2 regions of the Pseudolysinimonas sp. 10J20-29 genome follow, and region 1 is predicted to be linked to the other one. Evidence: predicted binding sites of a transcription regulator. Region 1 holds the regulator's gene; the other holds the start of a gene.
What was found. The regulator HrcA, encoded in region 1, represses chaperone genes, less so after heat shock. The targets are predictions, from matches to a motif close to TTNGCACTCGNNNNNNNCGAGTGCNAA.

Region 2: a site for HrcA is predicted at 4,862-4,888, ahead of groL (chaperonin GroEL). Genes of this name have one in related genera too.

Annotation. Positions count from the first base shown of each region.
Region 1 is NZ_CM147917.1:1,380,571-1,387,503, reverse strand. Features, by position in the region: gene hemW (radical SAM family heme chaperone HemW) at 1-407, shown strand, start outside; gene AC0L6Y_RS06735 (NAD-dependent succinate-semialdehyde dehydrogenase) at 418-1,845, shown strand; gene AC0L6Y_RS06730 (DUF4870 domain-containing protein) at 1,847-2,224, opposite strand; gene AC0L6Y_RS06725 (DUF4870 domain-containing protein) at 2,287-2,670, opposite strand; gene hrcA (heat-inducible transcriptional repressor HrcA) at 2,898-3,920, shown strand; partial or broken gene dnaJ (molecular chaperone DnaJ) at 3,949-5,044, shown strand; gene AC0L6Y_RS06710 (16S rRNA (uracil(1498)-N(3))-methyltransferase) at 5,050-5,790, shown strand; partial or broken gene AC0L6Y_RS06705 (histidine triad nucleotide-binding protein) at 5,814-6,169, shown strand; gene AC0L6Y_RS06700 (PhoH family protein) at 6,240-6,933, shown strand, end outside.
Region 2 is NZ_CM147917.1:229,504-236,436, forward strand. Features, by position in the region: gene AC0L6Y_RS01185 (DsbA family protein) at 231-1,142, shown strand; tRNA gene AC0L6Y_RS01190 (tRNA-Thr) at 1,173-1,249, shown strand; gene AC0L6Y_RS01195 (nitroreductase family protein) at 1,268-1,828, opposite strand; gene msrB (peptide-methionine (R)-S-oxide reductase MsrB) at 1,828-2,232, opposite strand; gene AC0L6Y_RS01205 (DUF3263 domain-containing protein) at 2,391-2,711, shown strand; gene AC0L6Y_RS01210 (LytR C-terminal domain-containing protein) at 2,712-3,281, shown strand; gene AC0L6Y_RS01215 (cold-shock protein) at 3,476-3,679, shown strand; gene AC0L6Y_RS01220 (DUF3048 domain-containing protein) at 3,769-4,821, shown strand; gene groL (chaperonin GroEL) at 4,970-6,598, shown strand; gene AC0L6Y_RS01230 (phosphotransferase) at 6,784-6,933, opposite strand, start outside.

The sequences.
Region 1 (6,933 bases):
GGGCGCGCACGCCCGCCCAGCGCTCGCGGCACAACCTCGCCTACTGGACGGGTCAGGACTGGTGGGGAATCGGGCCCGGCGCGCACAGCCACGTCGGCGGCGTGCGCTGGTGGAACGTCAAGCACCCCGCGGGCTACGCGCAGCGTCTCGCCGCGGGGGATTCGCCGGCGGCCGGCCGCGAGGCCCTTGACGACGAGACGCGGCGGGTGGAGAGCGTGCTGCTGCAGAGCCGGCTCCGAAGCGGTCTTGCGACGGAGCTGCTCGACGCCGAGGGGCGCACGGCGGTCGCCGGGCTGATCGCCGACGGGCTCGTCGACGGGCGTGCGGCTCTCGCGGGACGACTGGTGCTGACCGTGCGCGGACGGCTCCTCGCGGATGCGGTCGTCCGACGCCTTCTGCCGGACTAGATTTCATCTCATGGAGTTCTTCACGGATCTGTTCATCGACGGCGAGTGGCGCGCGGGCGCCGAGGGAGAGCGGTTCGGGGTCACCGATCCGGCGACCGGGAACACGCTCGCCGAGTTCGCGGTGGCGACGATCGATGACTGCATCGACGCCGTCGATGCCGCCGAGCGCGCCTTCCCGGAGTGGGCCGCGACCGCCCCGCGCGTGCGCGCCGAGATCCTGCGTCGTGCCTTCGAGATCCTCACCGCCGAGAAGGAGACCCTCGCCGAGCTGATGGTGCTCGAGAACGGCAAGGCCTGGCCCGACGCGATGGCCGAGGCGGGCTACGCCACCGAGTTCTTCCGCTGGTTCAGCGAAGAGGCCGTGCGGGTGCGCGGCGACTTCCGCCTGGCGCCGGCCGGCGACAAGCACATCATCGTCGACCACCAGCCGATCGGGGTCTCGGTTCTCGTGACGCCGTGGAACTTCCCCGCGGCGATGGCGACGCGCAAGCTCGCCCCGGCGCTGGCGGCGGGCTGCACCGTCGTGCTGAAGCCCGCGAGCGAGACCCCGCTCACCTCCGCCTACGTCGTCGAGGTGCTGCGTCGCGCCGGGGTCCCGGCGGGAGTGGTGAACCTGGTCACGCCGCGGCCGACCGGCCCCGCGGTGAGCGCGATGCTGCACCACCCGGCCGTGCGGAAGCTCTCGTTCACCGGCTCGACCGAGGTCGGCCGCCAGCTGCTTCACGAGGCGGCGGACACCGTGCTCAGCACCAGCATGGAGCTCGGCGGCAACGCCCCGTTCCTCGTTCTCCCCGGCGCCGATCTCGACGCCGCGGTCGAGGGCGCCCTCATCGCCAAGATGCGCAACGGCGGCTCGGCGTGCACGAGCGCGAACCGCTTCTACGTGCACCGCTCGCTGCACGACGACTTCGCCCGCGCGATGAGCGAGAAGCTCGGCGCCTTCAAGGTCGGGTCGGGTCTCGATCGCGACAACCAGCTCGGCGCGCTCGTGTCGGTGGGGGAGCGCGACAAGGTCGCCGACCTCGTCGACACCGCGGTGGCCGAGGGCGCGCGCCTCGAGATCGGCGGTGAGAAGAGCGCGCAGGGCGCCTTCTACCCGCCCACCGTGCTCACCGGCGTCGAGCACGGCGCCACGATCAACGCGACCGAGATCTTCGGGCCCGTGACCGCGATCGTCGTCTTCGACGACGTCGACGACGCGATCCGCATGGCCAACGACACCATCTTCGGCCTCATCGCCTACGTCTACGGCGAGAAGGGCGAAGCGCTGCGCGTGGCGCGCCGGATCGACGCGGGCATGGTTGCGGTCAACCGACCCGTGATCAGCGACCCGGCGGCGCCGTTCGGCGGCATGAAGCAGTCCGGCCTCGGACGCGAGGGAGCGAGCGAGGGCATCCTCGAGTTCCTCGAGGAGAAGTACCTCGGCGTCGAGCTCTGACTCAGTTGATGAACGGGATGGCGAGCGGGTACTTGTAGCCCTCGCCCTTGTTCGCCGCGACGGCGGCGATGATCGCGAACACGATCGAGTACACCCAGACGGCCAAGTAGGTCACGAAGCCGATCAGCACGAACATCAGGATCCACGACGCGACGTAGCCGATCAGCACGGTCAGCTGGAAGTTGAGGGCGGTCGCGGAGTGCTGGCGCACGAGCGGGCCGCGGTCCTTGAGGACCAGGTAGCCGATGAGCGGCACGAGGAAGCCGAAGAAGATTCCGCCCACGTGGATGAGCGTCGCCCAGAGGCGCTCATCGGACGGGCTCAGCGGGGACGGCGCCGCGGCGTAGGGGTTGACGGGGGGCGGAGTCTGCTCGGTCATGGCGCCATTAAACCAGCAAGCCGAGCCCCGAAGGGCTCGGCTTGCGGTGGTGCGCGGTGCGCTTACTTGATGAAGCGGAAGGCGAACGGGTAGCGGTACGAGCCGCCGTTGTTGACCTTGATGCCGCCCATGACGCAGAAGATGACGGTGACCACGACGATGGCCAGCCAGATGAGGGTCTGCACGATGCCCCACAGGCCGAAGGTCACGGCGGTGAGGATCAGCCCGATGATGAAGTTCGCGACGTGCGCGATCGCGACCGTGATCTGGAAGTTCAGGGACTCCTTGGCCTCGACGTTCACCTTCGCTCCGCGGTCCTTGAGGATCAGCCAGATCAGGAGGGGCGCGAGGAAGGAGAGGATGCCGCCGAAGTGCGCCAGCGACGCCCAGAGCTTGTCGTCGGACTCCGAGAGAGGTGCCGCCGCTGCGGGTGCGGATTCAGTCATGGTCTTTGCATACCTTTCGAAGGTGTCTGGTCTCGATCCGACGTCTCGCGACGACGGACCCATCAACCCACCATGGCAAACGGCCATCGTGAGCACACGGCCACGGTATCGGTCGGTGCGGGCGCGTGCAACGGTTTAGCCACACCCGCTCGCGCTACAATTGGCAGTCAAGTTGCCGGAGTGCTAAAGGCGGGCGAGCGGGTCCGCGGTCGAGAGGCGGTGTCGTCATGGTTTCCGAGCGCGGTCTGGAAGTGCTTCGCGTCATCGTGCAGGACTACGTCGCCTCCCGTGAGCCCGTCGGCTCGAAGTCGATCGTCGACCGGCACTCCTTCGGGGTGTCCGCCGCCACGATTCGCAACGACATGGCGCTGCTCGAAGAAGAAGAGCTCATCACGGCGCCGCACACCTCCTCGGGTCGCGTGCCGACCGACAAGGGCTACCGCGTCTTCGTCGATCAGCTGAGCGACCTGCGGCCGCTGAGTGCGGCGCAGCGCACCGCGATCGAGACCTTCCTCGGCGAGGCGGTCGACTTCGACGACGTGCTGGCGCGCACCGTGCGGATGCTCTCCCAGCTCACCAACCAGGTGGCGCTGGCCCAGTACCCGAGCTTCGGCACGGCGCGGGTGCGCCACATCGAGTTCGTGGTGCTGGCCCCGTCGCGCCTGATGACGGTGCTGATCACCGACACCGGACGCGTCGACCAGCGGCTCGTCGAGACCGGCACGACACTGACCGACGATGCGGTGGCCGACCTGCGCGCGCGCTTCAACGGCGAGCTGGGCGGGCTGGCGCTCGCGGAGGCGGCGACCCGGCTCGCCGACATCGCGGGGGCCGTCGCGCCGGAGCACCGCGCGCTGGCCGAGAAGCTCGCCGAGAGCCTCGGCGAGCAGGTGGCGGCGAACCGCCAGGACCGCCTCGTGATGGCCGGCGCCGCGAACCTCGCGCGCACCGAGCGCGACTTCACCGGCAGCATCTCCTCGGTGTTCGACGCGATTGAGGAGCAGGTGACGCTGCTGCGGCTGTTCGGCGAGATGCAGTTGGAGCACGACGGAGTTCGCGTCAGCATCGGGCGTGAGAACGACACCTTCGGCCTCGGCGAGACGAGCGTGCTCGCCACCGGCTACACGGCGACGGGCGGAAGCACCGCCCATGTGGGGCTCCTCGGCCCCACCCGCATGGACTACTCGAGCAACATCGCGGCGGTGCGGGCGGTAGCCCGCTATCTGACGCGACTGCTCGGTGAAGACTGATCATTCGACACCCTAAGGATTACCTGGTTTGACTGACCACTATGAGGTCTTGGGCCTCGAGCGCACGGCGACGCCCGAGGAGATCAAGAAGGCGTACCGCCGGCTGGCGCGCGAACTCCACCCGGACGTGAACCCGAGCGCGGATGCGGCGGAGCGCTTCAAGCTCGTCACGCACGCCTACGACGTGCTGAGCGACCCGGACCAGCGCGAGCGCTACGACCTCGGCCCGCAGGCAGGGTTCGGCGGCGGGAACTTCGGCTTCGGCGACATCTTCGACTCGTTCTTCGGCGCGTCCCAGGCCCGCTCCGGCCCGCGCTCGCGCCGGGAGCGCGGACAGGATGCGCTGCTGCGGATCGAACGTCTCGCTCGACGAGGTGATCTTCGGCACCGCCCGCGAGATCGATGTCGACACCGCCATCCTGTGCGCGACGTGCGAGGGCTCGTGCTGCGCGCCGGGCACCTCGCCGATCACCTGCGACATCTGTCGCGGCACCGGCCAGATCCAGCGCACCATGCGCTCGCTGCTCGGCAACGTGATGACCTCGAGCCCGTGCGGCACCTGCCGCGGCTACGGCACGATCATCCCGAACCCGTGCCCGACCTGCGCCGGTCAGGGACGCGTGCGCGCCAAGCGCACCGTCACGATCGACGTGCCGGCCGGCGTCGACACCGGCATGCGCCTGCACCTGGCGGGGGAGGGCGAGGCCGGCCCCGCGAGCGGCCCGAACGGCGACCTGTATCTGGAGGTCAAGGTCAAGCACGATGACACCTTCAGTCGCAACGGCGACGACCTGCTCGCCACGCTCGAGGTGCAGATGACGGATGCCGTGCTCGGCACGACCGTGACCCTCGCCGCGCTCGACGGCGACGTCGAGATCGAGGTGAAGCCCGGCACGCAGAGCGCCGACGTCATCACGGTGAAGGAGCGCGGAGTGACGCGGCTGCGCGGCGGCGGCCGCGGAGATCTGAAGGTCGGCATCCAGGTGGTGACGCCGGTGCGCCTGAACAGCAAGGAGCAGCAGCTCATGAAGCAGTTCGCGCAGAGCCGACGCCCCGTGCCGCCCGAGTTCTCAACCTTCCAGCAGGGCATCTTCGCCAAGCTGCGCGATCGCTTCCTGGGCTGAGCGTCATGGCGTCGCTGTACCTCACGACTCCGGCCGAGCTCGCCGAGGGCGTCGCCGCGGGGCGGGTCCGGCTGACAGGGGACGAGGCGCGGCACGCGGCCCAGGTCTCCCGGGTGCGTGTGGGCGAGCACATCTCGGTCGGCGACGGCGCGGGCACGATCGCCAGCGGTGAGGTCGAGCAGGTGGCTCCCGGCGAGGTGCTCGTGCGGGTCGAGGTCGTGCGCACCGACGACGCGCCGCGTCCCGCGCTCTGGCTCGCCCAGGCGCTCGCGAAGGGCGATCGCGACGAGCTCGCCATCCAGGCCGCGACCGAGCTCGGCGTCTCCGGGGTGATCCCGTGGGCGGCCGAGCGCTCCGTGTCGCGCTGGTCGGGCCCGAAGGTCGAGAAGGGGCGCGCGCGCTGGGAGACGATCGTGCGCGAGGCGAGCAAGCAGGCGATCCGGGCGCGGGTGCCCGAGGTCGCCCCGCTCGCCGCGACGCGCGACCTGACGGCGCACTCCTCCGAGCACGAGATCGCTCTGGTGCTGGATCCGACCGCCGAGATCGGCATCGGCGAGGTGGAGGTGGCGCACCTCGACCGGATCACGCTGGTGGTGGGACCCGAGGGCGGCATCTCGCCCGCGGAACTGGCCAGCCTGGAGGCGGCCGGCGCGCGGCGGGTGCGGCTCGGCGCCGAGATCCTGCGCACCTCGACGGCGGGGCCCGCGGCGCTGGCGGTGCTGAATGCACGGCTCGGGCGCTGGTAGCGCGAGCCGCTTAAGATGGGAACATGAGCACCGCCGAGCCGACGATCTTCGAGCGCATCGTCGCGCGTGAGATTCCCGCTGACATCGTCTTCGAGAACGAGCGCGTCATCGCGTTCCGCGACATCGCGCCGAAGGCTCCCGTGCATCTGCTGGTGGTGCCGAAGACCGCCGAGTTCGCGAACGTCGTGGAGCTCGCGGCCGGCAGCCCGAGCTGCTCGCCGAGATCGTCGCGGTCGCGGGGCAGCTCGCGGCCGAGCACTGCGGCGGCGAGTTCCGGTTGATCTTCAACACCGGCGCCGCCGCCGGTCAGACCGTATTCCACGTGCACGCCCACGTCCTGGGCGGCACCCTCCCGGAAGGCAGCCTTGGCGCCGAATGACCCGACCCCGCCCGATGCGCCCCTCGAGAGCGCGCTCGGGCATGCCGAACTCGAGGTCGACGGTCTCGCGATGGTCCGGCTGCTCGGCCCGCAGGATCGGCTGCTGACCCGTCTCGAGCACGAGTTCCCCGGCGTCGAGGTGCATGTGCGCGGCAACCGGGTCGCCCTCGACGGCGAGCCGAGCCAGGTCGCGGCTGCCGAGCGTCTCGTGCGCGAGCTCGTCACGATGGTGCGCGACGGCGTGGATCTCGGCCCGAGCGATGTCTCGACCTCGGCCCGCATCCTGGAGCGCGGCGAGACGACGCCCGCCGAGGTGCTGAGCCAGGCGATCATCTCGGCGCGGGGCAAGAGCATCCGCCCGAAGACGCTCGGGCAGAAGGCGTACGTCGACGCGATGGATCACCACACGGTGACCTTCGGGATCGGCCCCGCCGGAACGGGCAAGACCTACCTCGCGATGGCGAAGGCCGTCCAGGCGCTGCAGCGCAAGGAGGTCGACCGCATCATCCTGAGCCGGCCCGCGATCGAGGCGGGCGAGCGGCTGGGGTTCCTGCCGGGCACCCTGACCGACAAGATCGACCCGTACCTGCGGCCGCTGTACGACGCGCTCAACGAGATGATGGATCCGGAGATCGTTCCCAAGCTCCTGGCGACCGGAACCGTCGAGGTCGCGCCGCTGGCGTACATGCGCGGGCGGACGCTCAACAACTCCTTCGTCGTGCTCGACGAGGCGCAGAACACCACGCCCGAGCAGATGAAGATGT
Region 2 (6,933 bases), 1.2 Mb from region 1:
TGCCGGACGATCCGTAGTGAATGGAAGTGTGAAATCCGGCTGCGATGCCGGGAGCCACCCCGCCATTATGCCCCTGTTTGCGGGTCGGCGCGACGCGAGGGCGCATCCGCGGTCGCCGCATCCGGGTCTCGTTCAGTCCCGAGCGCTACCATCGTGGCGGCATGCGGCTTTGCCCTGCGGCGAAACCCCGGTAGCTTGGCGCCGCGAACCTGAGACTTAAATGAGGACCCATGACCCACGGCGGCGAACCCAGCGCTTCGGCGCGCAGCAGTGTTCGCGACGAGGCGCGTGAGCGTGCCAAGGAGCTGCGCGAACTGCACCGCAAGAAGGACCGCCGGCGCAAGCTGATCGTGCGCGGGAGCGTTGTCGGAGGCATCCTGGCGATCCTGGTCGTCATCTCGTTCGTCCTCCTGGCGCTGAACTCGCCCGGCGGGCGCGGGCCGCTCAACATGCAAAGCGACGGAATCAAGATCGGCGAGGAGTACATCGCCGAGCGCACCGGCGCGCTCGCCGCGGGGAGCGATCCGACGCCGTCGGCCGAGAACCCGGCTGATGTCATCGACATCCAGCTCTACGTCGACTACCTGTGCGCGAAGTGCGGTCAGTTCGAGGAGAACAACGGCGACAGCATCCGCGCCTGGCTCGAGTCGGGCGCCGCGACGATCGAGATCCACCCGATCGCGGTGCTGACCACCAAGTCGGCCGGCACGCAGTACTCGCTGCGCGCCGCCAACGCGGCCGCCTGCGTCGCCGAGCTCTCGCCGGACACATTCTTCGACTTCCATGAGGCGCTGCTCACCGATCAGCCCGAGGAGGGCTCGGTCGGCCTGAGCGACGACGAGCTGGTGGCCCGGGCGACCGCGGCGGGGGTCTCGAACCTCACGGCGGTCGAGCAGTGCATCGACGACGGACGCTTCCGCTCCTGGGTGCGCGCGGCGACCGCGCGGGCGATCAGCGGGCCGCTTCCCGGCACCGAGGTCGAGGCCGTGGTGAGCACGCCGACGATCCTGGTGAACGGCGAGCAGTTCAACTACACCGCCGGCTTCGATGCCAACGAGTTCCGCCAGTTCGTGCTGCGGGCCGCCGGCGAGGAGTTCACCCAGAACGCCACCCCGACCCCGACCCCCACGCCCACCGAGTAGTCCCCGGCCCGGCTACAATCGGGCCGACCCGCCCCCTTAGCTCAGTTGGCCAGAGCATCGCTCTTGTAAAGCGAGGGTCGTCGGTTCGAATCCGACAGGGGGCTCCAGATCCTGGCCGCGGGCGCCTACAGCGTGCTGAGGTGCGCGTCGACGTCAACCGCCGCACGCCGCGAGGTCTTCGCGTGGGGCAGACGCTCGCCGACGTAGAGCCAGCCGAGCAGGCGCTCGCTCGGACCCAGGCCGTGCAGCTCGGCGACGGGGGCGCTGCGCGTCTGCGGGCCGGTCCGCCAGATCACGCCCCAGCCCTCCTCGTCGAGGAGGAGCGACAGGGTGTGGGCGACGCCGACCGCGACCGCCTCCTGCTCCCAGTCCGGAACCTTGAAGCTCGGCTTCGGGCTCGCCACGATCGCCAGCAGCAGCGGCGCCCGCAAGGGCTTCGCCGCGAGCTTCTCGGCCGCGCGGCCGTCGAGACCGGCCGCCTCGGCGAGCGCGGCCCCGAGACGGGCGCGGGACTCGCCGCGCAGGGCGATCACCCGCCAGGGGCGGAGGGCGCCGTGGTCGGCCACCGAGGCGGCGGCGGCGATCAGCGGGCGGAGCTGCTCATCGTTCGGGGCCGCGTCGCCGACGGCGGAGTGCGAGCGGCGCGCCTCGACGGCGCGTCGTGCGGCGCCGGGAGCGTCCGCCACTACTCGGTCTCGGGCTGGAATCCCAACGACAGCGAGTTCATGCAGTAGCGCTGGCCGGTCGGGGTGCCGAAGCCGTCGTCGAAGACGTGACCCAGGTGCGAGCCGCAGTTGGCGCAGCGCACCTCGGTGCGCACCATGCCGAGGGAGGTGTCCTCGATCAGCTGGACGGCATCCGGGTTGACCGAGTCGTAGAAGCTCGGCCAGCCGCAGCCGGAATCGAACTTGGTGCCGCTCTTGAACAGCTCGGCGTTGCACGCGGCACAGGTGTAGAGGCCGGCGCGCGACTCGTCCAACAGCTCGCCGGTCCAGGCGCGTTCGGTGCCCGCCTGCCGCAGCACGCGGTAGCGCTCCTCGCCCAGCTCCTCACGCCACTGCTCTTCGGTCTTCTCGACTTCGTAGGCCATCGGTTTCTCCTCGCCTTTCGCTTGGTCACTCTAATCAGCGTTTCCCGGGTTCGCTGTGTTCCCGCAACCTGGCGCAATCCTGCGCGGATGCGTCGTGCCCGCGCGCCATCCTGCCGGTGCGCGCGGCGGTGCCTACACTCGGCGCGACGGAGGTTCGGATGACGCAGGCGGCTGAGCAGTTCCCCGCGTCGGCCGACGACGCGGGGCTGAGCGATCGCGATCTCGCGCTGCTCGAGTTCGAGAGCCGCTGGCCCGAGCGCGAGGGCAGCAAAGAGGCCGCCATCCGCGCAGAGTTGGGACTCAGTCCGGCCCGCTACTATCAACTGCTGTACACGCTGATCGAGCGACCGTCGGCTCTGCGACACGACCCGCTTCTCGTCCGCCGGCTCCAGCGATTGCGTGACAGTCGGGTTCGTGCGCGTCGCTCGCGCACGTTCGGGCCCGGCCCCACGACCATGAGCCAGGACGACACCGAGTAGATGGCCAGATTCCCTCAGGACGAGTTCGACAGCATTCCCAGCGACCTCGAACGTGTCGGCGCCCACCGCGCCCCGCGGGGCAAGGGCCGCGCGTGGATCAATGTCGGCCTCGGCATCCTCGCCGCCGCCGTGCTCGTCGTCGCCGGGCTGTACGGCCTGTCGCGGCTCGACCCGAACTTCACGATCGACCTCCCTGACTTCAGCGAGGACACGACCGTCGAGGTGACGGCCTCGCCGCTCCCGGTCGCCGAGCCGGTCACTGACCCCGCGACCGTCGACACCGACCCCGAGCTCTCGCTCTCGGTGCTGAACGGCACCGAGACGACCGGGCAGCAGGACGTCGCGGCAGATCAGCTCGTCGCGAGCGGATGGCCGGATGCGGTGCGCGCTCGCGCCGCCGCCTCCGACATCGAGACGACCACGATCTACTACTGGAACGCCGACTTCGAGGGGCTCGCGCGCGGTGTCGCCGAGGCGCTCGGCGTGGGAACGGTCGTGCTGTCGGACGCGTACCAGGGCGCGCCGATCACGGTGCTGCTCGGCTCCGACTACGAGCCGTCCGCGGGCTGAGTCGCTCCCGCCGCACGCGTCGCGGCGAAGTCCTGAGGGCGTCTCGAATGTTTCGCGCGTGTTTAAGCCTGCGCTGTTTCTTCGTAAATTCACGCCGCAGACGGAAAATTCGCTTCTGACCGGCCAATCTGCGCCAGTACGATTCCCGATGTGGAGCCGTGTTCGGCCCGCGGAAACACGGCAGGAGTAACGCAATGGCGAACGGAATCGTCAAATGGTTCAACGCTGAGAAGGGCTTCGGCTTCATCACCGTTGACGGTGGAGGGGCCGACGTGTTCGTGCACTACTCCGCGATTGACATGTCGGGATACAAGGTGCTCGAAGAGGGCCAGGCTGTCACCTTCGAGGTCGGCACCGGCTCCAAGGGGCCGCAGGCCGAGTCGGTGCGACCGGCCTGAGCCGCCGGACAGCCCGCCGCAGGACGGCCCGCGGAGGCGCGCCGGGTCGCGCGACCCGGGCCCCCGCGCGTGCGCCCTACGATGAGCGCATGCCAGGAGCGCGCGCGATTCGTCGAGGGGGAGCCATCGCGGCACTCGGGGCGCTCGCGAGCGTGCTCGCCGCGTGTGCGACCGTCGAGACGGCCGCGCCGGCGCCCACTCCGACGCCGAGCTACAGCTCGAGCTACCTCACTCCCGCGCCGTACGACCTCGCGCCGCTGACCGGTGAGGTCGTCGAGGCGGGGTCGCTGGCGCATCCGTCGCTCGCCGCGAAGGTCGACAACCATGAGCTCGCCCGTCCGCAGATCGGGCTCGAGCGCACCGACATCGTCTTCGAGGAGCTCGTCGAGGGCGGGCTGACGCGCTACGTCGCGGTCTGGCACTCCGACATCCCCGACGAGATCGGCCCGGTCCGATCGATCCGGCCGATGGATCCGGACATCGTCTCGCCGTTCGGCGGCATCATCGCGTACTCGGGCGGGCAGTACCGCTTCGTCGTGCTGATGCAGCAGACGAACGTCTACAACGCCATCCATGGCGCGGCCGACACGGCCGACCTGATGTACCGCACGACGACCAAGACCTCGCCGCACAACGTGCTCGTCGCCGCGGAGACCCTCGTGGACCGCCACCTCGACATCGCTTCACCGGCGCAGCAGTTCGCCTTCGCGCCCGACGTCGCCTCCTCCAGCGCGGTCGTCGAGGGAACGCCGGCGACCGGTCTCACCGCCCGGTTCAGCGACGCCTCGTCGCCATCCTGGAAGTACGATGAGTCCTCGGAGACCTGGAAGCGCTCGCAGCTGAGCGGCGTGGACCGCGACTCGAACGGCGACCAGCTGAGCGCCACCAACGTGCTGGTGATGACGGTGCCGATCTCCTACGGCCTCGGCGTGCCGAAGACCGAGATGATCGGCGGCGGCGACGCCTGGGTGTTCGCCGGCGGCCAGTCCCTGGCGGTGCGGTGGTCGAAGGCCTCGCAGGCCGCGCCGATCATTCTGACCGACCTCAACGGGGTCGTCGTGCGCCTGGCGCCGGGCAACACCTGGATCGAGCTGATGCCCAACACGGGCGCGCTGACGATCGACGCGCCCTCCGGCTCGTGACGCGGCTTGCACTCCCCTAGGGCGAGTGCCAGAATGGCACCTGGCACTCGCGCATTGTGAGTGCTAAAGGACGCCCGAAACGGGCGCTCGCTGACTCAGTGCAGATCCACGTGAAGTGGACAACGTCCGGGAGGGACGACACCAACCCATGGCAAAGATCATTGCTTTCGACGAAGAGGCCCGCCGCGGCCTCGAGCGCGGCCTGAACATTCTCGCCGACGCCGTCAAGGTCACGCTCGGCCCGCGCGGTCGCAACGTCGTGCTGGAGAAGAAGTGGGGCGCCCCCACGATCACCAACGATGGCGTTTCGATCGCCAAGGAGATCGAACTCGACGACCCGTACGAGAAGATCGGCGCGGAGCTCGTCAAGGAGGTCGCCAAGAAGACCGACGACGTCGCCGGCGACGGCACGACCACCTCGGTCGTTCTCGCTCAGGCGCTCGTTCGTGAAGGCCTGCGCAACGTCGCGGCCGGCGCCGACCCCATCAGCCTGAAGCGCGGCATCGAGAAGGCCGTCAAGGCTGTCGAGGCCGAGCTCGTCATCAACGCCAAGGAGGTCGAGACCAAGGAAGAGATCGCGGCCACCGCGAGCATCTCCGCAGCCGACACCGAGATCGGCGACCTGATCGCCGAGGCGATCGACAAGGTCGGCAAGGAGGGCGTCGTCACCGTCGAGGAGTCGAACACGTTCGGCACGACGCTCGAGCTGACCGAGGGCATGCGCTTCGACAAGGGCTACCTGTCGCAGTACTTCGTCACCGACCCGGAGCGTCAGGAGGCGGTCTTCGAGGACGCCTACATCCTGATCGTCAACGGCAAGGTCTCGAACATCAAGGACCTGCTCCCCGTCGTCGACAAGGTGATCCAGGCTGGCAAGCAGCTCCTGATCATCGCCGAGGACGTGGACGGCGAGGCTCTCGCGACCCTCATCGTCAACAAGATCCGCGGCATCTTCAAGTCGGTCGCCGTCAAGGCCCCCGGCTTCGGTGACCGCCGCAAGGCCATGCTGCAGGACATCGCCATCCTCACCGGTGGTCAGGTCATCAGCGAGGAGGTCGGTCTCAAGCTCGAGAACACCGACCTCTCGATGCTCGGCCAGGCGCGCAAGGTCATCGTCACCAAGGACGAGACCACGATCGTCGAGGGCTCCGGCGACGCCGACCTCATCGCCGGTCGCGTGAAGCAGATCCGCCAGGAGATCGAGAACACCGACTCCGACTACGACCGCGAGAAGCTCCAGGAGCGCCTCGCGAAGCTCGCCGGTGGCGTCGCCGTCATCAAGGCGGGTGCCGCGACTGAGGTCGAGCTCAAGGAGCGCAAGCACCGCATCGAGGACGCCGTTCGCAACGCGAAGGCTGCCGTCGAAGAGGGCATCGTCGCCGGTGGTGGCGTCGCCCTGATCCAGGCGGGCAAGACCGCGTTCGAGAAGCTCGAGCTGGTCGGCGACGAGGCGACGGGTGCGAACATCGTCAAGGTCGCCATCGACGCTCCGCTCAAGCAGATCGCGCTCAACGCGGGCCTCGAGCCCGGCGTCGTCGTCGACAAGGTGCGCCACCTCCCCGTCGGTCAGGGCCTCAACGCCGCGACCGGCGAGTACGTGGACATGCTCGCGGCGGGCATCAGCGACCCGGTCAAGGTCACCCGTTCGGCTCTGCTGAACGCGGCCTCGATCGCCGGTCTGTTCCTCACCACCGAGGCGGTTGTCGCCGACAAGCCGGAGAAGAACCCGGCCCCGATGGGTGACCCGTCGGGCGGCATGGGCGGCATGGACTTCTAGTCCCGAAGGCTCGAGCGCTGGCGCAGCCAGCGGATCGAGTAGGCCGGAGGCCGTATCGAGATCTCGCCGCTCGCGGCGCGTATCGAGACCCACCAGCCACATCGAAAAGGGCGGTCCCTCCTCACGGAGGGGCCGCCCTTCTCGCATGCGCGGTCAGTCCGCCGCACGGCGCCGCCGGAGACCCCCTACCCCTCCAGCACCATCCGATCCAGCGCGTGCCGCACCCACGAGCCGGGGATCTCCGGGTCGCCGCCCGGAAGCACCTCGCACGCGACGCGCACCGCCCACTCGATCAGCAGGAACCGGCTCGCATCGACGACGACGTCGTCCAGCTC